One region of the Rhizobium sp. SVR5-2C genome, then DNA from elsewhere that is predicted to be linked to it. Evidence: predicted binding sites of a transcription regulator. Region 1 holds the regulator's gene; each other region holds the start of a gene.

Evidence for each region. The regulator LexA, encoded in region 1, represses DNA repair genes until DNA is damaged. The targets are predictions, from matches to a motif close to TGTTCNNNNTGTGTTCNG.
Region 2: a site for LexA is predicted at 6,145-6,162, ahead of ACPYOI_RS07550 (DNA recombination protein RmuC). Genes of this name have one in related genera too.
Region 3: a site for LexA is predicted at 5,717-5,734, ahead of ACPYOI_RS01910 (ribonuclease T2 family protein). Genes of this name have one in related genera too.

What each region holds. Positions count from the first base shown of each region.
Region 1 is NZ_JBNDHT010000009.1:55,783-65,954, reverse strand. Features, by position in the region: gene ACPYOI_RS04570 (FtsB family cell division protein) at 1-203, opposite strand, end outside; gene eno (phosphopyruvate hydratase) at 345-1,619, opposite strand; gene kdsA (3-deoxy-8-phosphooctulonate synthase) at 1,759-2,601, opposite strand; gene ACPYOI_RS04555 (VOC family protein) at 2,598-3,476, opposite strand; gene lexA (transcriptional repressor LexA) at 3,683-4,399, shown strand; gene ACPYOI_RS04545 (ComEC/Rec2 family competence protein) at 4,380-6,812, opposite strand; gene gltA (citrate synthase) at 7,108-8,397, shown strand; gene lpxB (lipid-A-disaccharide synthase) at 8,424-9,596, opposite strand; gene ACPYOI_RS04530 (LpxI family protein) at 9,581-10,172, opposite strand, start outside.
Region 2 is NZ_JBNDHT010000018.1:5,816-15,987, reverse strand. Features, by position in the region: gene hpf (ribosome hibernation-promoting factor, HPF/YfiA family) at 183-758, shown strand; gene ptsN (PTS IIA-like nitrogen regulatory protein PtsN) at 831-1,295, shown strand; gene ACPYOI_RS07560 (methyl-accepting chemotaxis protein) at 1,370-3,712, opposite strand; gene ACPYOI_RS07555 (ribokinase) at 3,939-4,838, opposite strand; gene ACPYOI_RS07550 (DNA recombination protein RmuC) at 4,889-6,112, opposite strand; gene ACPYOI_RS07545 (methyl-accepting chemotaxis protein) at 6,319-7,815, shown strand; gene def (peptide deformylase) at 7,912-8,427, shown strand; gene fmt (methionyl-tRNA formyltransferase) at 8,504-9,439, shown strand; gene truA (tRNA pseudouridine(38-40) synthase TruA) at 9,439-10,172, shown strand, end outside.
Region 3 is NZ_JBNDHT010000004.1:821-10,992, reverse strand. Features, by position in the region: gene ACPYOI_RS01930 (lytic murein transglycosylase) at 1-603, shown strand, start outside; gene metF (methylenetetrahydrofolate reductase [NAD(P)H]) at 1,119-2,018, opposite strand; gene ACPYOI_RS01920 (ArsR/SmtB family transcription factor) at 2,020-3,036, opposite strand; gene ettA (energy-dependent translational throttle protein EttA) at 3,200-4,849, opposite strand; gene ACPYOI_RS01910 (ribonuclease T2 family protein) at 4,962-5,702, opposite strand; gene ACPYOI_RS01905 (alpha/beta fold hydrolase) at 5,853-6,782, shown strand; gene ACPYOI_RS01900 (DMT family transporter) at 6,798-7,751, shown strand; gene caiB (succinate--glutarate CoA-transferase) at 7,770-8,984, shown strand; gene ACPYOI_RS01890 (thiamine pyrophosphate-binding protein) at 8,981-10,172, shown strand, end outside.

The DNA of each region.
Region 1 (10,172 bases):
TGCTGCTCGAGATGTTCGCGCTTCGCCTTGAGCGCCGCGAGATCGCGTTCGCGGGCAATGCGGCGCTGTTCGAACACTTCCGTCGCGCGCAGACCGTAGTCGCCGTGAATGCAATGATAGCCGAAGTAGGAGAGAAAGGCGACGGTCATCGCCGGAACGACCAAACGGCCGATCTTTTTCTTCTTATGATGCTTTGTCCACATACGCACACTTGCTCTGACGCATTACCTAGTCCGATCAGCCTACCCCCGAGAGATTAACCGTCCGTTGACTATGAATTTTCCGGACAAGAAAAACCCGCGCCGGTCGGACGCGGGTTTCAAATCGTTGAGTTCTAAGCGCAATCAGCCGCGGATGATCGAACGGCCGGCATAGCGGGCCTGCGGGCCGAGGCCCTCTTCGATGCGGATCAGCTGGTTGTACTTCGCCAGACGGTCGGAGCGCGACAGCGAGCCGGTCTTGATCTGACCGCAGTTGCTGGCAACCGCGAGATCGGCAATCGTGGAATCTTCGGTTTCGCCCGAGCGGTGCGACATGACGGCGGTATAAGCCGCCTTATGCGCGGTGTTGACCGCATCCAGCGTTTCCGTCAGCGAGCCGATCTGGTTCACCTTGACGAGGATCGAATTGGCGACACCCATGCGGATGCCGTCACGCAGGCGCTCCGAGTTGGTGACGAAGAGATCGTCGCCAACCAGCTGGCACGTCTTGCCTGCAAGGTCGGTCAGAGCCTTCCAGCCGTCCCAATCGTCTTCAGCCATGCCGTCTTCGATGGAGATGATCGGATACTTGCCGACGAGTTCGGCGAGGTATTCGGCCATGGCGCCGGATTCCAGCGTGCGGCCCTCGCCTTCAAGCACGTACTTGCCGTCCTTGAAGAATTCGGTCGAGGCGCAATCGAGACCGAGGAAAATGTCTTCACCCGGCTTGTAGCCGGCTTTCTCGATCGACTTCATGATGAAATCGAGGGCTTCGGGCGCACTCTTCAGACCCGGTGCAAAACCGCCTTCGTCGCCGACGTTGGTATTGTGGCCCTGAGCCGACAGTTCCTTCTTGAGGACGTGGAACACTTCCGAACCCATGCGCACAGCTTCGCGGATCGAATCGGCGCCAACCGGCAGGATCATGAATTCCTGGAAGTCGATCGGGTTGTCGGCATGGGCGCCGCCGTTGATGATGTTCATCATCGGGACGGGCAGCAGATGGGCGCTGGCGCCGCCAACATAGCGGTAGAGCGGCAGACCGGCAGCCTGGGCGGCGGCCTTGGCGACGGCGAGCGATACGCCGAGGATGGCATTGGCGCCGAGGCGCGATTTGTTCGGCGTGCCATCCAGTTCGATCATGATGTTGTCGATCTGGATCTGGTTCTCGGCGTCGATGCCGCCGATCGCATCGAAGATTTCGGTATTGGCGGCCTCGACGGCCTTTTCCACGCCCTTGCCGAGATAGCGCTTGCCGCCGTCGCGAACTTCAACGGCTTCGTGGGCGCCGGTCGAAGCGCCCGACGGCACCGCCGCCCGGCCCATGCTGCCGTCTTCGAGATAGACATCGACTTCAACGGTCGGATTGCCACGGCTGTCAAGAATCTCGCGGGCAATAATGTCGGTAATTGCAGTCATGGTTTCTCCTGCTCGGTGGCGGTTAAATCGTTTGAAATCGTCTTAATCGAAGACGCGCAAATTACAATGGCGCTTTGAGCGTCCTCCGCTGCAGCGATCGTACGTGGCCTATTACACGATCATGTCAGACTTTTGAACGTCAGTTCTTCGCGATTGCGTCGAACGCCAGCAGCTTTTCGAGAAGCCGCGGCATGTCCTTCAGATGGACCATGTTCGGGCCGTCGGACGGGGCGTTGTCGGGATTCTCATGTGTCTCGATGAAGACGCCGGCAACACCGACGGCGACAGCGGCGCGCGCCAGCGTTTCCACGAATTCGCGCTGCCCGCCTGACGAACCACCCTGCCCGCCCGGCTGCTGCACCGAATGGGTAGCGTCGAAAATCACCGGCGCGCCCATCGCCGCCATGATCGGCAGTGAGCGCATGTCGGAAACCAGCGTGTTGTAGCCGAAGGAGGCACCGCGCTCGCAAAGCAGGATGTTCGGATTGCCGGTCGCATTCAGCTTGCCGAGGACGTTCTTCATATCCCACGGCGCCAGGAACTGGCCCTTCTTGACGTTGATTGCCCGGCCAGTCTTGGCGGCGGCTACCAGAAGGTCCGTCTGACGGCTGAGGAAGGCAGGGATCTGCAGGATATCGACCACCGTAGCGACTTCCGCGCATTGCTCTTCCGTATGGACATCGGTCAACACCGGAAAACCGAACTCCTTTTTCAGATCGGCGAAGACTTCCAGCGACGTTTCAAGCCCGATGCCGCGCTGGGCGGAAAGCGACGTGCGGTTCGCCTTGTCGAAGGACGACTTGTAAACGAGGCCGATGCCGAGCTTCTTGCAGAGTTCGCTCAAAACGCCGGCGACCATGAAGGCGTGCTCGCGGCTTTCCATCTGGCAGGGACCGGCAATCAGCGACAGCCGGCCGCTGTTGGAAAACACAACGCGCCCGGCGCCTTCGCCGACTGCGACTTCGGAGTTGGTATTGCTCATGGGGTCTCCTCAAAGGCGAAGATTGCACCCTGGCCGGGCGCAGGCTTCACCAGAACTCTGTTGCTGATGCGTGTATAGGTCATCCCGTTAGCAGCCAGAAGGGCCTCTGTCACGGTAATATCTCGGGTGCGGAAAACGATGGCGCTGCCGCGGAGCCCCTTGTCGGCCAACGGCTGTGCGACATCGAAATAGGCTTCCATCCCCTCCTGAGACAGCAGACTGATTTTGACGTTGGGAGTTGTGACTGCGAGGCCGAAACTGGTGCTCTCTACCTTTGCCCCGGACGCCGCCAGTTGGACGAAAGAGCCAAACGCTTCTGGCTCCGGCGCGCTTAGCACGACCTCCCGAATACCGGCTACGCCATTTTCGTGTTTTTCCAGCGCGTCATGGTTGGCGGGAAAGGCATTGATGCGCTGGCAGGCAAAGAGAAAGAAATCCGGCGCCCTGAGATCGGCCGCAAAAGCGAGCTTGAAGGCGCCGGTCGATTGCGAGCCATCCGGCATTTCGATCGGACGCGAAAACTCCAGCATGTCGCCGCCGCTCTGCCTGGCATTCATGAAGGCAGAATGATCGGCGTCCGCATCCTCTGTGCTAAAAGCGACCGCAGAAAACCCGTCATTGCCGCACCGGAAGCGAAAAGCCTGGTCGCGCGCCACAAAAACATTGCCCCCGCGCACGGATGTTTCACATTTCTTCGCATTCTCGATACCAAGCGGCTCGAGATAGGTCTTGTCGGCAAAGAAGATGCAAGCGTTCTCCGTTCCGAACGGGTGGCCGCCCTCTGGCGCAATGGTAAATCCCAGCCTTCCCAGCCGCTCGCGCGCCAGGTCGATGTCCGTGACCGGTAGGACAAGGTGATCCAGTGGATGAGGCATCGGGCGCGTCTCCATTTTTCCAGTGCTCCAGATTTGCGCGGCCTGTTCCCCCGATGCAAGCTGCAAGCGGTGACCCGGCAAACAAAAAGTCCCAAAATGAATGCACTTCAGAAAAAGTTTTACCGAAATTTAGGTACTTGCGGAACACATATGGAACATATAGTGTCTGTTCTGGCTTTGTTTCACGAATCTGGGGTTAAACTTCGATGCTGACGCGCAAACAACAGGAGCTTCTCCTCTTTATTCATGAGCGGATGAAAGAATCCGGCGTCCCGCCATCCTTCGACGAAATGAAGGATGCGCTGGATCTCGCCTCCAAATCCGGCATCCACCGCCTGATTACGGCGCTTGAGGAGCGTGGTTTCATTCGTCGCCTACCGAACCGGGCTCGCGCACTTGAGGTGATCAAGCTTCCGGAGGCCTACAGCCCGAGCATTCAGCCGCGCCGCGGCTTTTCGCCAAGCGTCATCGAGGGTAGCCTCGGCAAACCGCAGCCGGTAGCAGCCCCGCCGAAGCCGGCGAACGAAGACAACAACAGTGCTGTTTCCGTTCCCGTCATGGGCCGCATCGCGGCCGGCGTGCCGATCTCGGCAATCCAGAACAATACCCACGACATCACCGTCCCCGCCGATATGCTGGGGTCGGGCGAGCACTACGCACTTGAGGTCAAGGGCGATTCGATGATCGACGCCGGCATCTTCGACGGCGATACGGTCATTATCCGCAATTCAAATACCGCAAACCCCGGCGACATCGTTGTCGCACTGGTCGATGACGAGGAAGCGACCCTCAAGCGGTTCCGCCGCAAGGGAGCCTCGATCGCGCTTGAAGCCGCAAACCCGGCATATGAGACACGTATCTTCGGGCCGGACCGCGTCAAGGTTCAAGGCAAGCTCGTCGGCCTCATTCGCCGCTATCACTAACCGGCAACGCATCCCCGGCAAATGTGCCACTGCGCCAATCATAGGCGCGGTGCCGGCTCCAGGGGCGGTCGAGTGTTTCGAAAGCGGTTGTGACGTCTGCGGCGCCGTTTCCAAAGCGTAACTCGACGGCGCCGGTTTTCCTCAGGGTTTCGCCGGTAAACAGCATTGCTCCGGATCGGCAGGTGCCGGACCGCAGCTTGACCGGCGTCACGACGATATCCGCTGTGTCGCAAGCCGGGCCGAAATAGGCCGCATTTTCGATCACTGCGAGGATGGAGCCGTTCTCGAGCTCTGCCGTGCACCAGGCTTTTTTGACGCAGGTGAAATGGCCTGCCGAAGCGGCGTTCCGCATCGCATCTCTTGCTTCTTCCTGTTGCGTCGGAGAAAGCCTCAATCTCTCCCCGTCTTTTGCCGAAGGCGGGGCCGAGGCGGTATCAAGCAATTTTGGCGGCCGGTGGTCATCGATAACCAGCGCTCGTTTCCACTGGTCGAAAATGAAATCCGGCGGGCGTTCGCGGTTGGAGGCGAGAGCGGATTGCCTGACGATTGCAACAAGACTTCCATCTTCGGCAATCACGACATCTGGCGCGGCTCTACCGGGCATGAGCGCAACGGCAAGCGTTGAACCGGCGATGATCGCTGTTCCCATATGCCTAAGCCGGGTGCGCAGCAGCGTGAGCAGCAGGAAGCCGGCGACCGCTGCCGGAAAATACCAGCCGGGCAGCCTGCCCACGCCGATGTCGCCGCCCCAGGACGACACCGTCTTGGCAACCGCGATTACGAGATCGAGACCGAAACCCACCACCTTCCACGGCAGCACGTCTAGCCCGAAGGGCATCAGCAGCATGGCAAGCAGGCCTGCAGGCATGATGACGAAGGAAATGATCGGCATGGCCGCGAGGTTGGCCGGCAGACCGTAGGCCGTCAGCCGGTGGAAATGCTCGATCGAGAACAATGCTGTCGAAAAGCCGCCGATGACGGATGTGAGCAGGATTCCGCCGAGAAAACCGGAAACGGAAACCAACAGCCGAAGCGATCGCATTTTTGAAAAAGGGCTTTCGCGCATCGGCCGCTCCTTCCAAAGCGCATATCCCGCGACCAGCGCCAGAGTGGCGGCAAAGGACATCTGAAAGCTCGGACCCATGATTTCGGAGGGCGAGATTGAGATGATGAGGAGTGCCGAAAGCGCGACATTGCGGAGGCTGATGGAGGGCCGGTCGAAGAAGACTGCAACCAGCATGATTGCCATCATGATGAAGGCGCGTTCGGCCGAAACGGCAAAACCTGAGATCAAGAAGTAGGCCGTCACCGCCGCCAGAGCACCCGCCGCCGCAATCTTTTTCGTCGGATAGGCCTGAGCGACACCCGGAAAGAGGCTGAGTATCGAACGGAATCCGACAAAGAAAATACCCGCCGACAGCGCCATGTTGAGCCCGGAGATTGCGATGATATGGGCAAGACCGGACTGACGGAGTGCCTCTGTCGTCTCGCTGGAAATTGCCCGGCGCTCGTCCGTCACCAGCGCGGCGGCAAAAGCACCGGTGTCACCGGGCAGGATCGACCTTATGCGATCGCCAATACTGCTGCGCAGGCGATAGAGCCATTCCAGCCAATTTTCGCCGAAATTTCGAGCGTCCTCCTGCCCCGGTGGCACCGGCACTGGCGCACCATAGAAAAAGCCGTTGGCGCCGATGCCGTCAAAATAGGTCTTGACGGCAAAGTCGTTCAAGCCCGGGAGCGCTGGCCCGGCCGGGGGCGTCAATCGCGCCCTGCCCTTCAGCCAGGTGCCGGTCTCGAACTCGGCTTTCCGCCCTCGTGCAACGACGGTAACCCGCGCCGGCGGCCGCTTCAACAACGGCTGCTCCGTGGCCCGGACAGATAGAACGTAACGCCATCCGCCGCGGCCATCGCCTTCCCGCCGCTCGACCCGGCCGGTCAGCGTCGTGGTCACGGCGGAATCGAGCATCAGCGTTGCCGCGCGCCGCGTCTCGAATTGCGCGGCCAATATGCCGCAAAGGATGAGCGCAAGCGCCGTCAGGACAGCGCGCAGCACCTCACGGTTGCGATTCGTCACGGCGAGCGCCGCAAGCATAAAAAACAGGCAGAGGCCCGAGGAGCGCATTGAAACGCCGCCGCCGGCGACAAACCAGATTGCCGCACCCAGCCCCAGAAAGACGGGCGCAAACAGCAGCCGTGCGCCATGCGCCGTTTCCTCGCCCGCCATCCGCAGAACAGAGGCCTGGAGATGTACGCGCATCTGGGGAACGGCAGCTAGCCGCGGGCGATTGTTTTGCGTGCGCTGCAAGTGCCATCGCGCAGCGTCGACCGGCGCGGGGAGACGTCCGCGCGGCAGCTTGTCTGCAACACCTGCTGACGAGCCGATGTGCGTTTCGCTCGTTCTCAACTCCGGCATGTACCCCAGTCCGGCAGCGCCTTAAAATACAACCAGAATGCCGTCTAGAGAGGGTTTCAGCAATAAATAAATGACGGAAAAAAGACAAACACATGCAGCCTGAAAAAGCCGAGCCAAGCATCGGCTTCCGCTATGCATTTCTGTCATCGCAGCAGTGCCCAAAAGTTGATACTGCGATGCACAAAATGACGTCACGGTAACTTGGCATTAGCGTCTCGATCATATAGCAATCGCTGAGGACGCTTAACCCCTGTGGCGCTTTTATGGCGCCGCCCCCGCCAGTTGGAGGATCACCATGACTGATCAAAGCGCAACAATCAAAATCGGCGAGAAGTCCGCCAATCTTTCCGTGAAAAGCGGGACGATCGGGCCGGACGTCATCGATATTGGTGCACTCTATAAAAACACCGGTGCCTTCACGTACGACCCTGGTTTTACCTCGACCGCGGCCTGTGAATCAAAGATCACCTATATCGACGGCGACGAAGGCGTTCTGCTGCATCGCGGATATCCGATCGAACAGCTCGCCGAACATGGCGACTTCCTCGAAGTCTGCTATCTGCTGCTCTACGGCGAATTGCCGACGGCTGCTCAGAAAAAGGATTTCGATTATCGCGTCACGCATCACACGATGGTGCATGAGCAGATGTCGCGGTTCTTCACCGGCTTCCGCCGCGATGCGCATCCGATGGCTGTGATGTGCGGCTGTGTCGGCGCGCTGTCGGCCTTCTATCACGACTCGACCGACATCACCGATCCGCATCAGCGCATGGTCGCAAGCCTGCGCATGATCGCAAAGATGCCGACGCTTGCCGCCATGGCCTACAAGTACCATATCGGCCAGCCCTTCGTTTATCCGAAGAACGATCTCGACTATGCGTCGAACTTCCTGCGCATGTGCTTTGCCGTTCCTTGCGAAGAATACACCGTCAATCCGGTTCTCTCGCGCGCCATGGATCGCATCTTCATCCTGCATGCCGATCACGAGCAGAACGCATCGACCTCGACGGTTCGTCTCGCCGGTTCCTCGGGCGCCAATCCGTTTGCCTGCATCGCAGCCGGCATTGCCTGCCTTTGGGGTCCGGCACACGGCGGTGCAAACGAAGCAGCGCTCAACATGCTTTCGGAAATCGGCTCGGTCGACCGCATTCCGGAATACATCGGCCGTGCCAAGGACAAGAATGATCCGTTCCGCCTGATGGGCTTCGGTCACCGCGTCTACAAGCACTACGATCCGCGCGCCAAGATCATGCAGAAGACGACGCATGAAGTTCTCGGCGAACTTGGCATCAAGGACGATCCGCTTCTCGAAGTCGCGATGGAACTCGAGCGCATTGCGCTGACCGATGAATACTTCATCGAGAAGAAGCTCTATCCGAACATCGACTTCTATTCCGGCATCACGCTGAAGGCTCTGGGCTTCCCCACGACGATGTTCACCGTTCTCTTCGCTCTGGCGCGCACCGTTGGCTGGATCGCCCAGTGGAACGAGATGATCGAAGATCCGCAGCAGCGTATCGGCCGTCCGCGCCAGCTTTATGTGGGTGAACCGCAGCGCGATTACGTGCCGGTTTCGAAGCGCTAAGCCGCCTCGCCCGACAAAAAACCCGGTCAGTGATGACCGGGTTTTTTCTTGTCCAGAACGTCGAGAACAACATCCGCCGCCCGCTCGCCAGGCGGTTTTTCGGTCTGCATGCGCTGCCAGACGAGGTCGAAGCCCTCCACCATCGCGCGCCGCTGCAGCGTGTCCTGCGACAGTTGCTCCATCCAGCGGGCAAGACCGCCGCCGCGCAAGACGTCGTTGAAATATTCCGGCACCACGGCGTAGTCGGCGATCAGATTTGGAATTGATGCCGTCCAGGTTTTTATCCGGGAGGTCAGCATTGTCATGATCCAGTCCGTCTTGTATGTCGAGACGGTCGGAACGCCGGTCAGAGCCAACTCGAGGACGACTGTGCCGGATGCGGCGAGTGCTGCGTCTGCCTCGCCAAAGGCGCGCCATTTTGCATCATTCCCGATCAGGATGTCGGGCTGGACCTTCCACTTTCCGACCAGTTCGCGGACGACAGCTTCGCGGCGGCTGACGGTCGGCATGACAAAACGCATGCCGCCGTTTCGTGCAACGAGCTCGTTCACGGCGGCCTCGAAATAGGGCATTAGCCTCGTGATCTCTGTCGAGCGCGACCCGGGCAGCAGCATGATGGTTTTCTGGCGGTCGCCTGAAATCCCACGCGCGACGCGACGGCCCCTCGCGGCGACGAGATCCCGATCAGCCGTCAACCGGTGACCGACATAGGTCGTCGGCGGCCCGCCCAGCCGCTCCATCACTTGTGGCTCGAACGGCAGAACGGCCAACACGTGGTCGACATAGCCCAGCATCGCTTGCGCGCGATATTCTTTCCACGCCCATACACTGGGACAGACATAATTGATGACCGGCAAATCCGGCAAGGCTTCGCGGACTCGTTTAGCCACGCGATGCGTGAAATCGGGACTGTCGATGATGACCAGAACATCTGGCCTTGCCGCGATGATCGCAGCCGCCGTCTGCCTGATGAGCGCAACAAGCTTCGGAAGCTTACCGAGCACCTGTGTGATGCCCATGATCGAAAGTTCGGAGAAGTCGAAGAGCGACCTTAACCCCTGCGCCTCCAACGCGTCGCCGCCGACGCCGACCAACTCGATTCCAGGCTGTCTTCGCTTCAGCGCCGCCACGAGATCGGCCCCGAGAAGATCTCCGGAAACTTCACCGGCGACGATCGCGAGCTTCATTGCAGCCCCCATGACGGCAAGCCGCGATCGAGTCCGCAGACAAAGAGTCCCGCCTCGTCGGCCGCCTTGATCACTGTCTGCCGATCTAGCACAAGCGCGCGGCCGGCCTCAATGGCAATGCCCGCCAACCCGGCCTTCTTCGCGTTTGTCACGGTCGACAGCCCGATCGACGGCAGGTCGGCGCGAATATCCTGCTGCGGCTTGCAGAGCTTAACCAGTACGCCGCGCCGGCGCGGCGAGACCCGCCCGGCAGCCCGCAGCGCAGCAACACGCTCAAGCATGCCGTCGGTCCCCTCGACGCCTTCCAGCGCCACAATGCGCCCGCCGACCGAGACAGCACCCTGCCCGACGTCGAGCGCGCCGAGCGCCTCGGCGGCTTGTGCAGCCTTCAGGATATCGGTTTTGTCGTCCTCTCCCGGCGACAGGGCGCCGATCGACCCAACAGCCGCCAGCAAGTCCGGCGCAATGTCCTGCGCACCAATGACCCGGCGGCCGTTATCCTCGATGAGCTTGATAACCATCTGCAGCACCGTGTCGTCGCCGCCCGAAAGCAGGGTCCGCACCACGGCCGGCATCTTCGCGATCGTC
Region 2 (10,172 bases), on a different contig from region 1:
ACGTGCCGCTAGAAGGCCGCCGCAATTGGCGCTGTGAAGCGTTCAGACTTATCCCCATCATCCTCAGGGCGCTTGAAGCACGCAACTTAAGCCGATCTTGCTTGAGTTTGCGCGAAGTGCTTGGATGAGCTGTAGCCTTGGCGTAAACTGGTGCCGCAACCACTTATAAGAAGGGAAACTCCATGAGTGTGCGTGTATCCGGTAAACATATGGAAATTGGTGACTCGTTTCGTCAGAGGATCGAGGACCAAATGGACACGGCCATCACGAAGTACTTCGACGGAGGATATTCTGGGCAGGTGATTGTCGAGAAATCGAGTGCGCGCTTTTCCGCCGATTGCAAGCTTCATCTCGATAGCGGGGTGGTTTTGCATGCAGCAGGAGAGGCAATGGATCCGCAGCTGGCATTCGAGGCCGCTTCGGAGCGCATCGAGAAGCGTCTGCGCCGCTACAAGCGCAAGCTCAAGGATCACCATGCCGGAAACCATCTTAACGGGTCAGCCGAAGTCGCCTATACGGTGATGGACGCTGTCCCGGACCATGAAGAAGAGGTTCCCGACGATTTTGCCCCGGCAATTGTTGCCGAGAGCACGAAGCAGTTGAAGACCATGTCTGTTGCGACCGCCGTCATGGCGCTCGATATGACAGACGAACCGCTGCTTCTGTTCCGCAGCCCGGGCAAGGAACATTTGAACATCGTTTACCGCAGGCATGACGGTAATATTGGCTGGATCGACGCAGCCAATATCAAGAGCTGACATCCGGGTGATGGGTAGCGGCGGCGGCGCCGTTTCCCAATCATCCGGTTTCGGCGACAAAAGGAAAAAGAAATGGCATTGGCAGATCTGCTGCACCAGGATGCGATCATTCCCGCCCTAAGGGTAAATTCCAAGAAACAGTTGCTTCAGGAGCTGGCCGCAAAGGCCTCCAAGGTTACCGGGCTTTCCGAGCGGGAAATTTTCGACATCGTTCTGCAGCGCGAGCGCCTCGGCTCGACGGGTGTCGGTAACGGCATCGCCATTCCGCATGGCAAGCTTCCGAGCGTGCGCTCGATCGTAGGCGTCTTTGCGCGGCTGGAAAGTCCGGTCGATTTCGAAGCCCTGGATGATCAGCCGGTCGATCTGGTGTTTCTTCTCCTTGCTCCGGAAGGGGCAGGGGCGGATCACCTGAAGGCGCTCTCGCGCATCGCACGCGTGCTTCGCGATCAGGACCTCGTCGCGAAATTGCGCGCCACCGATTCCGCGTCGGCGATCTATGCCTTCCTCAACGAAGAGCAGGCATCGAACGCCGCCTGAGCGGCAGTTGATGGCCTAAACGAAGAGAGGCGCCTGAGCTCAGGCGCCTCTCTTCGTTTGCGGAAGCTGATCGCTCAGAATTCTTCCCAATCGTCCTGCGCAATGGCTGCCGAGCCGTGTGACTGCGGAAGAGGCCGGCGCGGTGCTGGAGCCGCGGAACGGTAGGCAGGGGCCGGCGCTGCAGCGGAGCGCATCTTCTGTGCCGTCGAGCGTAGCGTGCTCGCATTGCTCTGACCCGACACGCGGAAGCGGAGGACGAGAGCGTTGAGCGTCTGCGCTTCGTCGTTGAGCGCAACACTGGCGGCCGTCGCCTCTTCCACCATCGCCGCATTCTGCTGGGTGACCTGGTCCATCTGGTTCATGGCCTGGTTGATTTCCTTGAGGCCGATCGCCTGTTCGCTGGCGGAGGCTGAAATCTGCCGGATGAGCCCGTTGATGTTCATGACCTGCTCGGAAATCTTGTGCAGCGTGCCGCCGGCGCGGCCGACCAATTCGACGCCCTCCTTCACCTGGACGGCCGAGGTGTTGATCAGCGTCTTGATCTCCTTGGCGGCATTGGCGGACCGCTGCGCCAGCTCTCTGACTTCCTGTGCGACCACTGCGAAGCCCTTGCCTGCCTCGCCGGCACGGGCGGCTTCGACCCCGGCATTCAGCGCCAGGAGGTTCGTCTGGAAGGCAATCTCGTCGATAACGCCGATGATCCGCGAGACCTCCGTCGACGATTGCTCGATGCCCTGCATGGAAGCAATTGCCTTTTGTACGACTTCGCCGGACTTTTCCGCGTCTTCGCAGGCGAGATTGACATTATCCGCGGCCGTGCGTGCATTCTCCGCACTGGAATTGACCTGCGCCGTCAGCTCGTTGAGGGCGGCGGCGGTCTCTTCCAGACTTGCCGCCTGCTGTTCCGTACGCTTGGCAAGGTCCGAGGCGCTGTTGCTGATTTCGCTCGTGCCCGAGCCGATGTTTACGACGCTGAGGTTCATCGTGTTGACGGTTTCCTCGAGGCTTGCGAGAGCCGCGTTGAAATCTTCCTTTAGCTTGGCGTATTCACCCGGGAACTCCACCGTGATGCGGTGGCCGAGGTTGCCTTGCGACAGTTCGGAAAGACCGGCGCCTACGACAGACACGATCTGCCGCTGGAGAGCGACGGCATCCTGGCGTTCGGCTTCCGAGCGGCTGCGCTCGCTTTCGGCGGCATGGCGCTGATCGTTCGCTTCTGCTTCCAGGCGCTGCGTATCGGCAAGTGCAAAGCGGAACCCTTCGAGGGCCTTGGCAACCGAACCGATCTCGTCGGCACGATCCTGACCGGCCACCGGTTCCTCGTACTTGCCGTTGCTGAGCGCGCGAACACTGGCGACGAGGCCGCCGAGCGGGTTCTGAACAAGACCGCGCACGGCGAAATAGAGCGCCAGCAGGACTGCGCCGAGGACAACGATGCCGGCCGCGATCATGATGTAAGTCTGGGCTTGGACTTGTGCATTGATGGCGCTATGCGGCACGTCGACAAGCACCACCCAAGTCGCATTGAGGCCGGGGACTGCAAACGGATAGACGACCCGATCGAAAGGTTCGTTGCCATTGAAAGTCAGGTTTCTGACGACACCGGCCGTGTTCGAGGAAAGGGCTGCCTTCACCTCGGTCGCGCCATCGCCTTCGCCGTAAGGCTTGGACATGAGATCGGGCTGCGGCGCAACGATCCAGTTACCGTTCTGGGCGAGAAGGTTGACGCGGCCTGAACCGAAGGGATGCAGGGCTTGCAATTTGTCGGTCAGCGATTTCAGCGAGATATCGACACCTTCGACGCCGACCATCTTTCCGCCGGATATGACTGGATAGGCGATTGAGGTCAGCAGCGTCGGGACGTCCGTGCCCTCTGCAAGATACGGCGCCGTGATGGCGCCCTTGCCGCTCTCAGCCGCAAGCTTCCACCACTCGGCTGTATAATCGTTGTCAAAGGTCGAAAATTGGATGGCGCCGTCCTTCGTCTTCGACCAGTAGGGCGAAAAGGCGCCATTCTTGTTCGTGCCCTCGTCGAGGTTGTTGGCGATCTCCGTCGTCTTGCCGTCCAAAGCGCCGAGTTGCTCGCAGAACCAGCTGCCGAAGGCGAAAGCGTTCTGCTCGAGATTGGCCTTGAGAACATTGATCATGCCCTTGCGATCAAAGTCCTTGCCGTCGAGACCGCGACCGAGGACGCCCGACATCGAGCGGGCTGCACTGCCGAGTTCGCCAACAGCGCCGGCGATCTCGTTGGCAATCGATTTGGCTTCGAGATCGGCCTGATCCATCGTCAGAGTCTGGACGCGGTCGCGCGTTTGATCGATCAGATAGAGATTGGAGACCAACAAGACGAGCGCGATGGCCGCGCCAGTGATCAGGATGAGCTTTGCGGCTAGCGACTTCATGCGAAAGATGAACATGGTGCCTCGGCGGGAGCGACGCACCGGAGGCGCATTCTCCGGCACAGGCATGGATATGCCGCGCCGTCATGGAGCAGCCCTGAGTTGCCGGGCTGCTAGAAGAGGCCCGGCGATCGACAGAATGATGGCCGGAAACCTCTTAAATTTGAATGAAACTCTATGGATTCAGGCTGCTAATGCCTTGACTAGACTCGCTTTCTGCGAGTGGGGGTTGAAACAGACAAGGCTATATCTTGTTTGCGACTTCGGCAGACAGTGGAATGGACGGCTGCGCTCCAGCCTTGAGGCATGCAAGCGATCCGGCGACCGCTGCCTGGCGCAGTGCTTTGTGAAAATCCACGCCCTCATCGAGGCTTGCGGCGAAATAGCCGCAGAAGGTATCGCCGGCGCCGACCGTGTCCACGGGTTCGATCTTGAGCCCCTGTGCCCGCAGGATTTTTCCGTCCCGGATGGCGATGACGCCCTCGGCGCCGAGCGTTACGATCAAGGTCTGGCCGGTCTCTCCATGCAGGCGCTTCAGTGCCGCCTCACGGTCGGCCGTGTTCATGCCGTCTTGGCCGGCCAGGCGCTCGAACTCCGTTTCGTTGGCAATGACGATATCGGCAAGACGTCCGAGACGCGGGGCATCGGCAGTGAGGGGAGCGAGGTTGAGGATGGTGGTTACGCCTTTCCCGCGCGCGGCGGCAAGCGCGCGCTCGACGGCCGAACCTGGCACTTCCAGCTGCAAGACAAGAATATCGCCGTCGCGCATCGCGCCAAGCGCGCGATCGGCGTCCGAGGCGGTAAGGGTGCCGTTTGCACCCGGGACAACGGCGATCATGTTCTCGCCGTCTCCGCCTACGAGGATCAGTGCGGTGCCGGTCGGCCCGTCGACATGCTTGACGCCCGCAAGCTGCGTCCCGGCCTGATCAAGAAGCGCCAGCGCCGGAGCGGCGAACTCGTCCTTGCCGACCGCGCCGACCATATGCACGACCCGTCCGGCGCGTTGTGCGGCCAGTGCCTGATTGGCTCCCTTGCCGCCGGCCGCCGTCGCGAACCCGCTGCCCGCCACCGTTTCACCGGGCTTGGGCAGCCGGTCAGTCGTGGCGATAAGGTCCATGTTGATGGAGCCGAAAACTGTGATCATGAGGGTGTTCCGTCCAAGCCTTTATTTGGAGGCGACAGTGCCCGATGGCCTCACTCTTCGTCAACCACTCTAAGCTTCAAGAGACCGGTGCGGCTTTCGACCGACTTCGCCGCAGGCGCACTTTCACGCTCCTCCTTGAGCGCTTCCGCTCCCTCGAATTCCAGCGCCTCGATCTTGGCGCCACGTTTCGTGAGCTTGTCGGTCGATGTGATGATCTGATCAACATCCCGCTGCGCCTGCGAAAAATGGGTCTGCAGCTTGCGAACACGCTCGTCGAGCCGTCCGAGATCATCCATGAGGGTGGCGACTTCGCCCTGAATGACGTGCGCCTGCGCGCGCATGCGCTGATCCTTCAGGACAGCCTGGATAACCTGGATCGACAACATCAACAGCGAGGGAGAGACGATGACGATGCGGGAACGATGCGCCTTCTGCACGACCGGTTCGAAGTTCTCATGGATTTCAGCGAAGATCGATTCCGAAGGAACAAAGAGAAAGGCAGTGTCCTGCGTTTCCCCCTGGATAAGATATTTTTCCGAGATATCGCGGATATGAATTTCCATGTCGCGGCGAAACTGCTGCGAGGCAAGCTTGGTTGCCTCCGGATTGCCCGCGTCGCGAATGGCATTCCAGGCCTCGAGGGGAAACTTGGCGTCGATGACCAGCGGCGGTGCGCCGTTCGGCATGCGCACGGTGCAGTCGGGGCGGGAGCCGTTGGAGAGCGTCTGCTGGAAACCATAGGCGCCCATCGGTAGCCCATCGGCGACGATGGTCTCCATGCGCGACTGTCCGAAAGCGCCGCGCGTTTGCTTGTTGGAGAGGATGGCCTGAAGTCCGACGACATCCTTCGCCAGGGTCTGGATATTATTCTGAGCCGCATCGATGACTGCCAGCCGCTCCTGCAGGCGCTGGAGGTTCTCGTGCGTCGACTTCGTCTGCTCGCTGATCGTCGTGCTCACACGCTGAGACATGCCGTCGAGGCGCTGATTGATAGCCTGATTGAGCTCGGCCTGGCGTGTCCCGAAGACCTCGGCCATGGTTGAGATACGTCCCTGCATCTCGGCCTGGATTTTCAGAAGTTCGCCCATGCGGGCGTCCGCCTCGGCGGCCCTCATCGCCGCCTCCTCATTTTGTTCGCGGCGGAGGCTGCTGCTTCTAAAAAGCAGGAAAATCAGCGCTAAAACGATGGCGGCGATGGTGCCACCTGCGAGGGCAAGCATGGCTGGGCTGAGCCCAGCGAGCGAAATTGTCAGCGAGTCGGTAACATTGGTCATGCCGGCACAATAACAAACTCGGCAGCAATGGCTAGATCAAAACGTGAACAGATCCACAGCGCAGATTGCGATGCAAAATATCGCTGGGTCTGCGACTTGAAGCTCTTTGAAATAATCGTCTGGGTTAACTAATGCTCAACTCTATTTTCGAATTGTCCTTTCGAGACAAACCTTTATCGCGCCCAAGCGCCAGACAGAGATACATCATGACCAGTCAGCAATCCGAAAACGCACTCAAGCAGCGTCTCGATTTTATCGGCCTCGACGGCGAGGCACGTAAGATGATGCGCGAGTTGCGGCCGGTTATCGGCGAGCTGGTTGGCGGCGCTCTGGAAAAATTCTACGGAAAGATCGCAAGGACGCCTGCCGTTGCCAGCTTCTTTTCCGATAAGACCCATGTCAACCATGCCAAGAAGCGCCAGGAGGATCACTGGGCAAACCTCGCCGGCGGCAATTTCGACGATAGCTACGTGAACGGCGTCAAGGCAGTCGGCAAAACGCATGCCCGGATTGGCCTGGAGCCGCGCTGGTATATCGGCGGCTACGCGATCGTCATGTCGGAACTCGTCAAAGGCATCATGGAAAAGCAGTGGCCGTCACGCTTCGGCCGCCAGCAGGGCAAGGTGCTTGCCGAAAAGCTCACCGCGGTGATCAAGGCCGGCATGCTGGACATGGACTATTCCATCTCCGTCTATCTCGAGACGCTGGATGAGAAGCGCCGGGCGCTGGAAGAAGAGCGTGCCAAGGCGGAAGAGGACAAGTCAATTGCGCTTGCGCACCTGCGCCGGGGACTGGAAGCTCTCTCGAATGGCGATCTCGAAGCGACGCTGCCAGCGGACCTTCCGGGTCAATTCGGCCAGATGGCGGAGGATTATAACCGGGCGGTTGCGGCCCTTCGTGTCTCGTTCGCCTCGGTACGCAGCAGTTCGGGCGAGATCAAGAGCGGCGCGGATGTAATCTCGAAGGCAACGGACGATCTGGCACTGCGTACGGCGCAGCAGGCCGCCGGTGTCGAGGAAAGCTCCGCCGCCCTCCAGCAGCTCTCCGTTAGCGTTGCCCAGACGGCGGCAAATGCCGAAAAGGCGTCCGGCGCGGTGCGCGAGACGCAGCAGAAAGCGAAGAGCTCCGGCGAACTCGTGACAAGTGCAGTCTCAGCCATGGCGGGCATCGAAAAGTCGTCCACCGAGATTGCTAAGATCATCGGTGTCATCGATGAAATTGCCTTCCAGACAAACCTTCTGGCGCTTAATGCCGGTGTCGAGGCTGCGCGTGCGGGCGAGGCGGGCAAAGGCTTTGCGGTCGTCGCACAGGAGGTGCGTCAGCTTGCGCAGCGCACGGCCGATGCCGCCAAGGAGATCAAGAACCTGATCTCCGAAAGCTCCATTCAGGTGAATGAGGGCGTCGGCATCGTCAGCAGCACGGGCGAGGCTCTCGGCGATATGATCAGTCGCATCGACGGCATCAACCGTCTCGTGTCAGATATCGCGGCGGCCGCGCGTGATCAGGCAACGGGGGTCAACGAAGTCAGCATCGCGATCCGCAACATGGATACGATCACCCAGCAGAATTCCGGCATGGTTGAACATACGTCGGCGGAAACCCGGCGGCTGCGCGCTGAGGTCGACAACCTCGTGGCGTTGTTGCAGCGCTTCAATATCCGCTCTCAGGAGCGCCAGGCGCTGGCATCCCGCCGCGCCGCTTGACCGAATACGGCAAAATTCCGGAGGGCTGCGCAAAAAAGCGCCTTCCGGGATTTCAGAATAATTCCCTAGCCGGAAAAGATAGGCTATGGGAACGCCATGACCATCAAGCCACTTATCATTCTTCCCGATCCCGTTCTCCGACAGGTCTCCAAGCCGATCGAGCGAGTTGATGCCGATCTCAAGCGTCTTGCAGACGACATGCTGGAAACGATGTATGACGCCCCCGGCATCGGCCTCGCCGCAATCCAGATCGGGGTGCCGCGCCGCATGCTGGTGATCGACGTTTCCCGCGAGGGCGAGGAAAAGCAGCCGCAGGTCTTCATCAATCCGGAGATCATCAAGTCTTCTGACGAGCGATCGGTTTACGAAGAGGGCTGCCTCTCGATTCCGGATTACTATGCCGAGGTTGAGCGCCCCGCCGCGGTGACGGTCAAATATCTCGATCGTGACGGCAAGGAACAGGCGACGGAGGCCGATGGCCTTCTCGCCACTTGCCTGCAGCACGAGATAGACCATCTGAACGGCGTCCTCTTCATCGATCATATTTCGCGCTTGAAGCGGGAGATGGTGATCAAGAAGTTCACAAAGGCGGCGAAGTCGAAGGTGCTCTAAAGCAGCCTGGTCGAGACTTCGGCCAAGCCGGCTCGTTGGCTGTTGAAACGGCTGAACACTTGATTGGCGAGAAAAGATGTCGCTTCGCATCATTTTTATGGGAACGCCGGACTTTTCGGTCCCGACATTGCGGACGCTGGTGGACGCCGGACACGAGATTGTTGCGGTCTATACCCAGCCGCCGCGACCGGGCGGCCGGCGTGGTCTCGACCTGCAGAAGTCGCCGGTCCATCAGGCTGCTGAACTGCTCAGGCTGCCGGTCTTCACACCCGTGAATTTCAAGGCGCCGGAAGAGCGGGAGCACTTTCGTGCGCTCAATGCTGATGTCGCGGTGGTCGTCGCCTACGGACTGCTGTTGCCGGAAGCGGTTCTGAGCGGAACACGCCATGGCTGCTACAATGGCCACGCCTCCCTGCTGCCGCGCTGGCGGGGCGCGGCGCCGATCCAAAGAGCGATCATCGCGGGCGACGAAAAGACCGGCATGATGGTGATGAAGATGGACAAGGGGCTGGATACCGGCCCCGTCGCACTCACCCGCGAAGTCGACATCGGACCGAACATGACGGCCGGCGAATTGCACGACAGGCTGATGCAGGTCGGCGCCCAGGTGATTGGCGAAGCGATGCGCAAGCTCGAAATGGGCGATCTGCCGCTGACGCCGCAGCCGGAAGATGGTGTCCTCTACGCCGCAAAGATCGATAAAGGCGAGACGCGGATCGATTTCACAAAGGCGGCGCAAGACGTGCATAATCATATCCGTGGGCTGGCACCATTTCCGGGCGCCTGGTTCGAGGTCGAGATTGGCGGAAGGCCAGAGCGAGTAAAGGTGCTGGGTTCGGAGCTTGCAGGCGGGCACGGTGCTGCTGGTGAGGTGTTGAGCGACGATCTGGCCGTTGCCTGCGCATCCGGAGCCGTGCGGCTGACCAAGCTGCAGAAGGCGGGCGGCAAGCCGCTGCCGGCAGCCGATTTCCTGCGCGGCACCCCGCTTGTGCGCGGCACGAGGCTAGGCTGATGCCGCGCTACCGGATGACGGTCGAGTATGACGGAGCGCCCTATGTCGGCTGGCAGCGCCAGGAAAATGGCCCGTCCGTTCAGGGCGCGATCGAAGGTGCGATCCTCTCGCTGAGCGGCGAGACCGTGTCGGTCCGCGGTGCGGGGCGTACGGATTCCGGCGTGCATGCCATGGGTCAGGTGATACACGCGGATCTGTCGAAGGAATGGCCGGCCTTCAAGCTGCAGAACGCGCTGAATGCGCATCTGAAGCTTGCCGGCGAGCGCGTGTCCATTCTTGATGTTCAGGCAGTCAGTGAATTCTTCGATGCGCGCTTTTCCGCCGAGCGGCGGCATTATCTCTATCGCATCATCAGCAGGCGCGCGCCGCTGGCGCTCGAAGCGGGCAAAGCCTGGTGGGTGCCGAAGGCGCTGGACCACGAAGTGATGCATGCGGCGGCACAGATCCTGGTCGGCAATCACGACTTCTCCACCTTCCGATCCGCGCACTGCCAGGCGAACAGCCCGATACGCACGCTCGACCGCCTGGACGTGACGCGAAACGGCGAACTCATCGAGATCCGGGCAACGGCGCAGAGTTTCCTCCACAACCAGATCCGCTCATTTGCCGGAACGCTGAAGCTGGCGGGAGAAGGCAAGTGGACGCCCGAGGATGTGCGCGCCGCGCTCGAGGCGCGCGATCGCAAGGCTTGCGGTCCGGTGGCGCCGCCCGACGGGCTCTATTTTATGCAGGT
Region 3 (10,172 bases), on a different contig from region 1:
GTCGCTTACGGCATGGATGGAGACGGCGACGGCCACGTACGCCTGAAGCAGAGCGGCCCGGACGCGATCCTGACCGCTGCGAAGTTCATCCAGCATCTGGGTTTCGAACGCGGCCAGCCGTGGCTGCAGGAAGTCACCCTGCCCGACGATCTTCCTTGGGAAAAGTCGGGTCTCGGAGGCAGCATGACGGCGGGCGAATGGTTCGCCCTCGACGTCAAGCCGCGCGACGGCAACACCAGCTTCGGCAATCTGGAGGGCGCCCTCGTTCTCCCGCAGGGCCGCCACGGGCCGGCCTTCATCGCCTATCCCAATTTCAAGATTTATCTCGAGTGGAACAAGTCCTTCATCTACACGACGTCGGCCGCCTACTTCGCCACCCGCTTTGAGGGCGCGCAGCCTTACCTCAAGGGGACCCCGGAACAAGGCCTGGCGAATGACCAGATGAAAGAGTTGCAGACCAAGCTGCAGTCCAAGGGCTATGACGTCGGCGAGATCGACGGCATCCTGGGCTCCGGCACGCGTGTGGCGATCCAGAAGGAGCAACAGCGTCTCGGAATGCCGGCCGACGGCTGGGCGACACTCGGGCTGCTGGACGCCCTCTAAGCAGCCCGCAATTTCGCGAAGCAGCCAATTTCGACCGCGTCCCGGCAAAGCCGGGGCGCGATTTCATTTTTTGCCGTAATGTCAATAGTTTCCGGCCATGCCTTGATGTTGCCGCTAGCGTTAACGGCCGGTCGCCAATTTTAACGCGCGGTTAAATTGCGTGAAAAAAATTTCATCGTGATTTAGCAGCTAATTCCAAATGGTTAGCTCATGGCTAGCCGCTTTATTCACAAGCTGCCGCTGCGTTGCAGCATGGAAATCGCTTCCCAGCCGACACAATTCAGACATATTATGCCGCCGTTAACGCGAGGAGGCAGACATGGGTATCACACGATCCTTGAATGTCCTGTTGGTTAGTGCAGCGTTCGCGTTCGTCTTGTCCATGCTCTTTATTTGAGACGTAGACGAACCCCATGACTGAAATACCAGGCTCCTAAGAGGCTAACAGTTCAACCAATTGAAAGCGCATGCCGGCCGCCCGGCATGCGCTTTCTTATTGGGTACGAGGTTAGCCCTCAGGCAGCCGCACCGGCCCTCTTCGCGCCTTCCCGCTCGAGGCCGAGGTTACCAAGCACAGCGGAGACAAGCGGCGAGCGGTTCATGGTATAAAGATGAAATTCGTGCAGGCCACGGCGAACGAGATCCTCGATCTGTTCGACGGCGACATCTGCCGCAACCTTCAGCCGTTCTTCCACCTTGTCGTCGAGACCGGCAAAGCGCTCATCGAGAACAGCCGGGATGACCGTGCCGCAAGCGCTGGCAAAACGCTTCAGTTGCGTCAGGTTCTGGATCGGCATAATACCCGGCACGATCGGGATCTTGATACCCGCGGCCCGCACCTTCTCCAGATAACGCTCGAAACTATCGTTGTCGAAGAAGAACTGCGTCAGCGCGCGATCGGCGCCATTGTCAGCCTTGCGCTTCAGCATGTCGATATCGGCCGCCACATCCTTGCTCTCCGGATGCTTTTCCGGATAGGCGGCAACCGAAATCTCGAAATCGCCCATCTCGCGAAGACCGGCGACAAGGGCGGCCGCGTTGGCGTAGCCGCCCGGATGCGGCTGATAGGGAGCTCCCGCCCCGCCCGGCGCATCGCCGCGCAGCGCCACGAAGTGCTTCACGCCGGCCTTGCGGAAATTGTCGATCACCTGATGCGTCTCGTCCTTCGTGGCACCGACGCATGTGAGGTGCGATGCCGTCGCAAGGGGCGTCTCGTTGAGGAACCGTGTGACCGCAGTCAGTGTCGGCGCCTTCGTCGTGCCGCCAGCACCATAGGTTACCGAGACGAAGTCCGGGTTCCAGTCCTGCAGCTCGGCCACGGCATTCCAGAGCTGACCTTCCATTTCCTCCGATTTCGGCGGGAAGAACTCGAAGGAAATGCCGATATTGCGGCGGTTACCGGTTTTCAAAGCCATTTTATATCTCTCCGGCCAATACTGTTTCTGCGCCCTCGGATGCAATGAGGCGCCTCGGATCGCGCGCAAGCCAGATGGTGACAGTAAGCCCCTTCTCGCCCTGCAGACCCGGATGAAGATCGACGGTCTGCTCCACGTCGAGCCCCGCCTTGTGCAACCAGTCGGACATGGCCTGGTGCGAGAAACCGAGGCGAACATGCGCGTGCTCGTCGCGAAGATACTCGAGCCCGTGCGGCGCGAGGTCGATGACCATCAGACGTCCGCCGGGCGCGAGCATTCGGGCTGCCTCGGCGATCGCGACTTCCGGCTGATCGAGGAAGTGCAAAACCTGATGGATGGTGACAAGATCGAAGTCCTGTCCCTCGAAGGGCAGGTTCAGAATGTCGGCATGCCGCACCGACGCCTTGGTGATCCGGGCCTTGTCGAGATTGGCGCGGGCAACGCTCAGCATGTCGCGGCTGGCATCGACCCCGATCGCGCGGCGATAGACCCCGGACAGCAGTTCCAGCATGCGGCCGGTCCCCGTGCCGAGATCGAGCAGCGAGTAGACAGGCTGATTGCCAAGCAATTTGATGACGGCGGCATCTACCTCCTCGTCGGCGGCATGCAGTCGGCGAAGCTCGTCCCACTCGGCGGCGTTACGGCTGAAATAGGCTTGCGCCCGCTCGGCCCGCTGACGCTTCACCGTAGCAAAGCGCTCGCCGTCGCGCAGAATGACCGGATCGTTCTCGGATGCATGCGCCAGGAGCACGCGCACCAGCGCCGCCGCCCTGCCGTCCTGCCTCAGCCGGAAATAGGCCCAGGCGCCCTCCTGATAGCGGTCGATCAGTTCCGCCTCGCCAAGCAGCTTGAGATGCCGCGAAATGCGGGGCTGCGACTGGCCGAGAATTTCGGTAAGATCGGTCACCGTCAGGTCGCCTCCGGCGAGAAGCGCCAGAAGGCGAAGACGAGTGGGTTCGCCGGCCGCCTTCAAGACGTCCACCAGCGCATCCAATCCCAGTCTGACAAACTCAGCCATAGTCGACCCAATCAACATATAAAGATATCTTTATGTGATTTGCGAAGGGCTGGCAAGCAAGAATCCGCTCTGTTCACGAAATTCGCTAATCCAAAAACGACCGGCTGAAACAGCAAAAGCCCCGGCGTCTGCCGGGGCTTTCGATGTAAAAGGGATAGAGAGATCAGCGCGTCAGGCGCTTGTAGGTCACCCGATGCGGGTTGATCGAGTCGACGCCGAGGCGGCGCATCTTGTCCTTTTCGTAATCCTCGAAGTTGCCCTCGAACCATTCCACATGGCTGTCGCCTTCGAAGGCGAGGATATGGGTCGCCAGGCGATCGAGGAACATACGGTCGTGGCTGATGATGACGGCGCAACCGGCGAAGTTTTCGAGCGCGTCTTCGAGAGCCGCCAGCGTTTCCGTATCGAGGTCGTTCGTGGGCTCGTCGAGCAGAAGCACGTTGCCGCCGGCCTTCAGCATCTTGGCGAGATGCACGCGGTTGCGCTGGCCACCCGACAAGTTGCCGACCTTCTGCTGCTGGTCGCCGCCCTTGAAATTGAAGGCGCCGCAATAGGCGCGCGAATTCATCTCGTACTTGCCGAGCTTGATGATGTCGTTGCCGCCGGAAATCTCTTCCCAGACGGTCTTGCCGCCGTCGAGCGAATCGCGGCTCTGGTCGACGTAGCCGAGATGCACGGTATCGCCAATGCGGACGTTGCCGGAATCTGGCGTTTCCTGGCCGGTGATCAATCGGAACAGCGTCGTCTTGCCGGCGCCGTTCGGGCCGATGACGCCAACAATGCCACCCGGCGGCAGCTTGAAGGTGAGGTCTTCGAAGAGGACGCGGTCGCCATAGGTCTTGGAAATGTTCTCCACCTCGATGACCACCTGCCCCAGGCGTTCGCCGATCGGGATGATGATCTGCGCGTCGCCGGGACGGCGATCCTCGGCCGCCGCGACAAGTTCGTCATAGGCGCGTATCCGCGCCTTCGACTTGGCCTGGCGCGCCTTCGGGCTGGCGGAAATCCATTCCTGTTCGCGGGAGATCGCCTTCTGGCGGGAGGCTTCTTCGCGGCCTTCCTGCGCCATGCGCTTCGCCTTCGCCTGGAGGTAGGCCGTATAGTTGCCTTCGTAGGGAATGCCGCGGCCGCGGTCGAGTTCGAGGATCCAGCCGGTGACATTGTCCAGGAAGTAGCGGTCGTGGGTGACCATCAGGATGGCGCCCGGATATTCGCGCAGGTGCTTTTCGAGCCAGGCGATCGTCTCGGCGTCGAGATGGTTGGTCGGTTCGTCGAGCAGCAGCAAGTCCGGCTGGGCAAGCAGCAGGCGGCAGAGAGCCACGCGGCGCTTTTCACCGCCCGAAAGATTGTCGACCGGCGCATCGCCTGGCGGGCAGCGCAGCGCGTCCATGGCCATTTCGACTTGGCTCTCGAGGTCCCAGAGGTTCTGGCTGTCGATGACATCCTGCAGCTTGGCGCCCTCTTCGGCCGTCTCGTCGGAATAGTTCATCATCAGCTCGTTGTAGCGATCGAGGATCGCCTTCTTGTCGGCGACACCTTCCATCACATTGCCCATCACGTCCTTGGACGGATCGAGCTGCGGCTCCTGCGCCAGATAGCCGAGCGTTGCGCCTTCGGCGATCCAAGCCTCGCCCGTCCATTCCTTGTCGAGGCCCGCCATTATCTTGAGCACGGTGGACTTACCGGCGCCGTTCGGGCCGAGGATGCCGATCTTTGCATCGGGGTAGAAAGAAAGGTGGATGTTTTCCAGCACCTTCTTGTTGCCATAGGCCTTGTTGAGGCCGGCCATGTGATAGATGAACTGACGTGCCATTATGCGCTGCTCCGGGCGGAAACTTGAAAACCGTGGCCGCTATGTAGGCGAAAGCCGGCGCCCGGGCAACGCCGAAACCGGCTTCTCTCGGCATTAACGGCAGTCTTTTCCGTCAGAACCCCGCGGCGTCAACGACGCCTTGATCGCACCCAAAGGAGGTGTGGCCGGCACTTTGAATGAGTTTTGCAAGACCCGCGCCGGCTTTCTCCGCCGAACCCGCATCCTCCGACAAGCCGATCGTCAGTTCGCTGATCACGCGCACGCCGCCCGCGCGGCGGCAGCTCATCTTGGCGCGCTCACCCGCTCCCGCACCAAAGCTCTTGTCGAACGCCGCCTTGATCTGATCCGCCTTGAGCGTCTTGCCGACATTTTCGGCAAAAAGCTCGCGCACAGCCGAACCGTTCAGATCACCGATCAGGCGGGTCGCGACGCCGAAGTAGTCGTCGGCGCTCATCTTCGCGCAGGTACCGTGCTTCGTCCATTCGTGGCGCTCGAGGCGCGACTGCGTTCCGGGCATCACCTTCGCGAGTGTTGCAGTATTCTCAGGCGTCAGCTTGACCTCGGGCAGCTTTTGCCAATCACCGTCCTTGTCTGCCGCCTGCACGTCCTTCGAGACGCCACAATAGTTCTGCCGTAGCGGCCAGAGACCATGCAGCGAGAAATTCGTCGCGTCGAAGCGCTCCTTCGTCTGGCTGCTGCATTCCGGCTTCTGCTGATTTGTCTGGCAGAATGCCGGCTGCCAGCTTGCGGCCAGAATGAAGCGTGTCCTCCCCTGTTCCTCCTGAGCCAGCGCCGCACCGGCAACGACCAACGACACGAGATACGCTGCAAAACACAGAAAAACCCTGCTCATCACGCTCTCCAACAAAGAACATTACAGGAACAACTAAGCATGAAGCCAAACTGTCTGCAACCCTGAATCGCAAGGAAATGCACCGTAAAATCGATGGGCCATGTTGCATTTGCCGGGCGATCTGCTCTGTTGCCGCCAGGAGCATAGAAAATGTATTTGCAGACACAATGGCTTGAGGCGCCTGAAACGGCGCTCGCATTTCATCATGAGCCAGCCAATGGCCAGCCGCGCGGCATTCTGCTGATTTTGCACGGCCTGGCCGAGCATTCCAAGCGTTACGCAGGCTTTGCAGCCGCAATGGCCGCGCGCGGCTATCACGTCTACGCCCATGATCACCGCGGCCATGGCGCAACGGCGGCAAGCGGCGCTCCGATCGGCCAGTTCGCGCGGCGTGACGGTGCAGACCGCGTCACCGCCGACGTCGCAGCAATGCGCGATCATGCGGCCTCGCGGCATCCGGGCCTGCCGGTCATCGTTTTCGGCCACTCCATGGGCGGGCTTGTCGCGCTGAACACGGCAATAACCCATCCCGAAAAATTCAACGCGGTTGCCGTGTGGAATTCGAATTTCGCGGTTGGTCTTGCAGGCCGCGCCGCCCAAGCCATCCTGCTTGCCGAAAAAGCCCTGAAAGGCTCGGACGTTCCAAGCGGGTTTTTACCACGACTTACTTTCGAGACCTGGGGCAAATCCATCCCCGGCCAGCGGACGGCATTCGACTGGCTTTCTCGCGACCCTAACGAGGTCGACAAATACATCGCCGATCCGCTTTGCGGCTTCGATGCCTCCGTTTCGCTCTGGCTCGACATCTTCGCCCTCACCTTCCGCGCGCCGCAGGAGCAGCATCTGGACAAGCTGCCCAAAGACCTGCCGATCCACCTCGTCGGCGGCGGCGAGGATCCGGCGACCGAGCGCGGAAAAGCAGTGATCTGGCTGGCGGACCGATTGAAGCGCCACGGCTTCTCCCGTATTAGCACTCAGATATATCAGGACATGCGGCACGAAACCTTGAATGAGATCGGTGCCGAAGCTGCAATTTCCGCCTTTGCCGATTGGTGCGATAAAGCAACCGCAAGGTCCTGACGAAAGGACCTTGGAATGAGCAGCGCCGCGACGACCACAAATGTCTCCTCCGAAGTAACAATGGGCCTGCTGCTCATGTTCCTTTCGGTGCTCGTGTCGCCGATCATCGATATCTTTGCGAAACTGGCGATCGTGACAATTCCGTCCGCGGAAATCACCTTGGCTCGCTTCGTCGTTCAAGCACTTTGCATGCTTCCGGTCGTACTTTTGCGGCGGAGCTGGGCGGCCTTTACATGGCGGCAAAGCGGCTACCATGCGATCCGCGGAGCGATCATCACCATTTCCATGGTGAGCTTCGTGGCAACGCTGAAATACATGTCGGTTGCCGATGCGATCGCGATCTTCTTCGTCGAACCGATCATCCTGACGATCCTTTCCAGCATCTTCCTGAAGGAGACCATCGGCTGGCGGCGATATACGGCCTGCGGCGTCGGTTTCCTGGGAGCGATGCTGATCATCCAGCCGAGCTTCCAGGAAGTCGGGTTCGTGGCGCTCCTGCCGGTGGTCAGCGCGCTCTGCATCGCCATTTTCGCGCTGATGACCCGCGTGCTGTCGCACCGGGAAGACCCTTGGGCGATGCAGTTTCAGACGGGTCTCTGGGGCATGTTGTTCTGCGCCATCCTGCTCTTCATCGGCCAGGGCACCGGCTCGGACGTCTTCGATCCGGTTGTGCCTTCGGCAATTGCCCTTTTCTACCTTGCAGGTGTCGGCGTGATGGCCGCCATCGCCGGCATACTCGGCGTCTACGCCTATCGCTCCGCACCAGCCTCGACGCTCGCGCCTCTGCAGTACTTCGAGATCGTTTCGGCAACGATCTTCGCCTGGCTGGTCTTCGGCGATTTCCCGGATGCCATCAAATGGCTCGGCATTTTGGTCATCATCGCTTCAGGCCTCTACATTCTCTTGCGCGAGCGGCGCTATGCATCCAGGCCGGTATCCGATACATCTGAATCCACACGGGCGCCGTGAGCCGTTCTCGGGAGGAACATGACGGGCAGTAACAAGAAGCCACCGCTATCAGGCATCAGGGTCATCGAACTCGCCCGCGTCCTGGCCGGTCCCTGGGCAGGCCAGATGCTCGCCGATCTCGGCGCGGACGTCATCAAGGTCGAAAATCCGGAAGGCGGCGACGATACCCGCCAATGGGGCCCGCCCTTCGTCGAGGGGGCGGACGGCGAAAACCTCTCGGCCGCCTACTACCATTCCGCAAACCGCAACAAGCGTTCGATCACCGCTGACCTCAGGACCGAGGAAGGCCAGTCGCTAGTGCGCCGGCTGGTCGCCACCGCCGATGTGCTGATCGAGAATTTCAAGCTCGGCGGGCTGGTGAAATACGGGCTGGATTACGAGAGCCTGCGCAAGGTCAATCCGAAACTCGTCTATTGCTCGATCACCGGCTTCGGCCAGACAGGTCCCTACGCCAATCTCGCGGGCTATGATTACATTGTCCAGGGCATGTCCGGCTTCATGTCGATCACCGGCGAGCCGGATCGCCAGCCGATGAAGGCGGGTGTTGCCACTGCCGACATCTTCACAGGCATATATGCGGTCTCGGCGATCGAGGCGGCCCTCATCCACGCCCTGAAAACCGGAGAGGGCCAACTCGTCGACATGGCGCTGCTCGACGTACAGTCCGCGGTGCTCGCCAACCAGAACATGAATTACCTGATTTCCGGCCGGGCACCGGCCCGGCTCGGCAACGCGCACCCGAATATCTCGCCCTATGAGGTCGTGCCGGCTGCAGACGGCTACCTCATCCTCGCTGTCGGCAATGACGGCCAGTTTCGGCGCCTCTGCACCATTTTGGGTATCGAAGGCGTCGCCGGCGACGAGCGCTTTTCAACCAACAAGGCGCGCGTCGCAAACCGCGACGAGGTACGCCGTCTGGTTTCGACGGAGACGTTGACGTGGCAGAAGGCCGACCTGCTGAAAGCCTGCGAAGCAAATGCGGTGCCTGCCGGCGCAATCAACACGATCGAGGAAATGTTCGCCGATCCGCAAATCAAGGCGCGCGAACTACGTGTGGATCTCCCAGACGCGGCCGGAACTGTGATCCCTGGCGTTAGGACGCCTATCGTGCTTTCCGAAACGCCCTTGCGTTACGAAAGGCCGAGCCCCCGGCTCGGCGAGCATCAGGAAGAAGTTCTGGCGGAGCTCGAGGAATTGGAGCGCGCACAGAGGGAGAGGAAACCCGCATCATGAAGAAGACCGGCGGCGAGTTGATTGTCGAAGCGCTAAAGGCGAACGGCGTGTCACGGCTTTCCTGTGTCCCCGGCGAAAGCTTCCTCGCCGTGCTGGATGCCCTTTACGACAGCGAAATCGAAGTGATCGTCTGCCGCCAGGAAGGTGGGGCCGCCATGATGGCCGATTGCTGGGGCAGACTGACCGGCGAACCCGGCATCTGCATGGTCACCCGCGGCCCCGGCGCCGCCAACGCCACGGCGGGCCTGCATATCGCGCGGCAGGACTCGGTTCCGATGATCCTCTTCATCGGCCAGGTCCAACGCGATGCCCGCGAACGCGAGGCTTTCCAGGAGGTCGAATTTCGCCGCGCGCTCACCGAATATGCCAAATGGGTCGGCGAGATCGATGACGCCGCACGCATCCCGGAATTCGTCACCCGTGCCTTTGCCATGGCCACCTCCGGCCGCCCGGGCCCCGTGGTTCTGACGCTCCCTGAAGATATGCTGCGTGATGAGGTGGAGGCGCCGCGTGCCAGGCCTTATGCGCGTGTCGCAGCTCATCCCGGCCGCCGCCAGGTCGACGATTTCTACATGCGGCTGCTTCGGGCCGAGCGTCCGATGGTCATTCTCGGCGGAACACGCTGGGATGCGGATGCGGTGGCCGACTTTCAGGACTTCGCCGCGCGGTTCAAGCTGCCGGTCGGCTGCTCCTTCCGCCGCCAGATGCTCTTCGATCACCTGCATCCGGGCTATGCCGGTGACGTCGGCATCGGCATCAATCCGGCGCTTGCCAAAGAGATCAAGGAAAGCGACCTGCTGGTTTTGCTCGGTGGCCGCATGTCGGAAATGCCATCATCGGGCTATACGCTGATCGACATCCCCTACCCGGCACAATCGCTGGTCCACATCCATCCCGATCCCTCCGAACTCGGCCGCGTCTATCGCCCGGACCTTGCGATCTCAGCCTCGCCGCAAGACTTCGTCGCCGCACTTGCCGATCTCGAAGCGCCCGCCGAGCCGCGCTGGTCGGAGCGGACGGAACGCATGCACGAGGCCTATCTTTCCTGGTCGAAGCCGCCGCAAACCGGCCCGGGTACCGTGCACATGGGGCCGATCATGGAATGGATCGAGGGCAACACGAAAGCGGATGCGATCTTCACCAACGGCGCAGGAAACTACGCCACCTGGCTGCACCGCTTCCATCGCT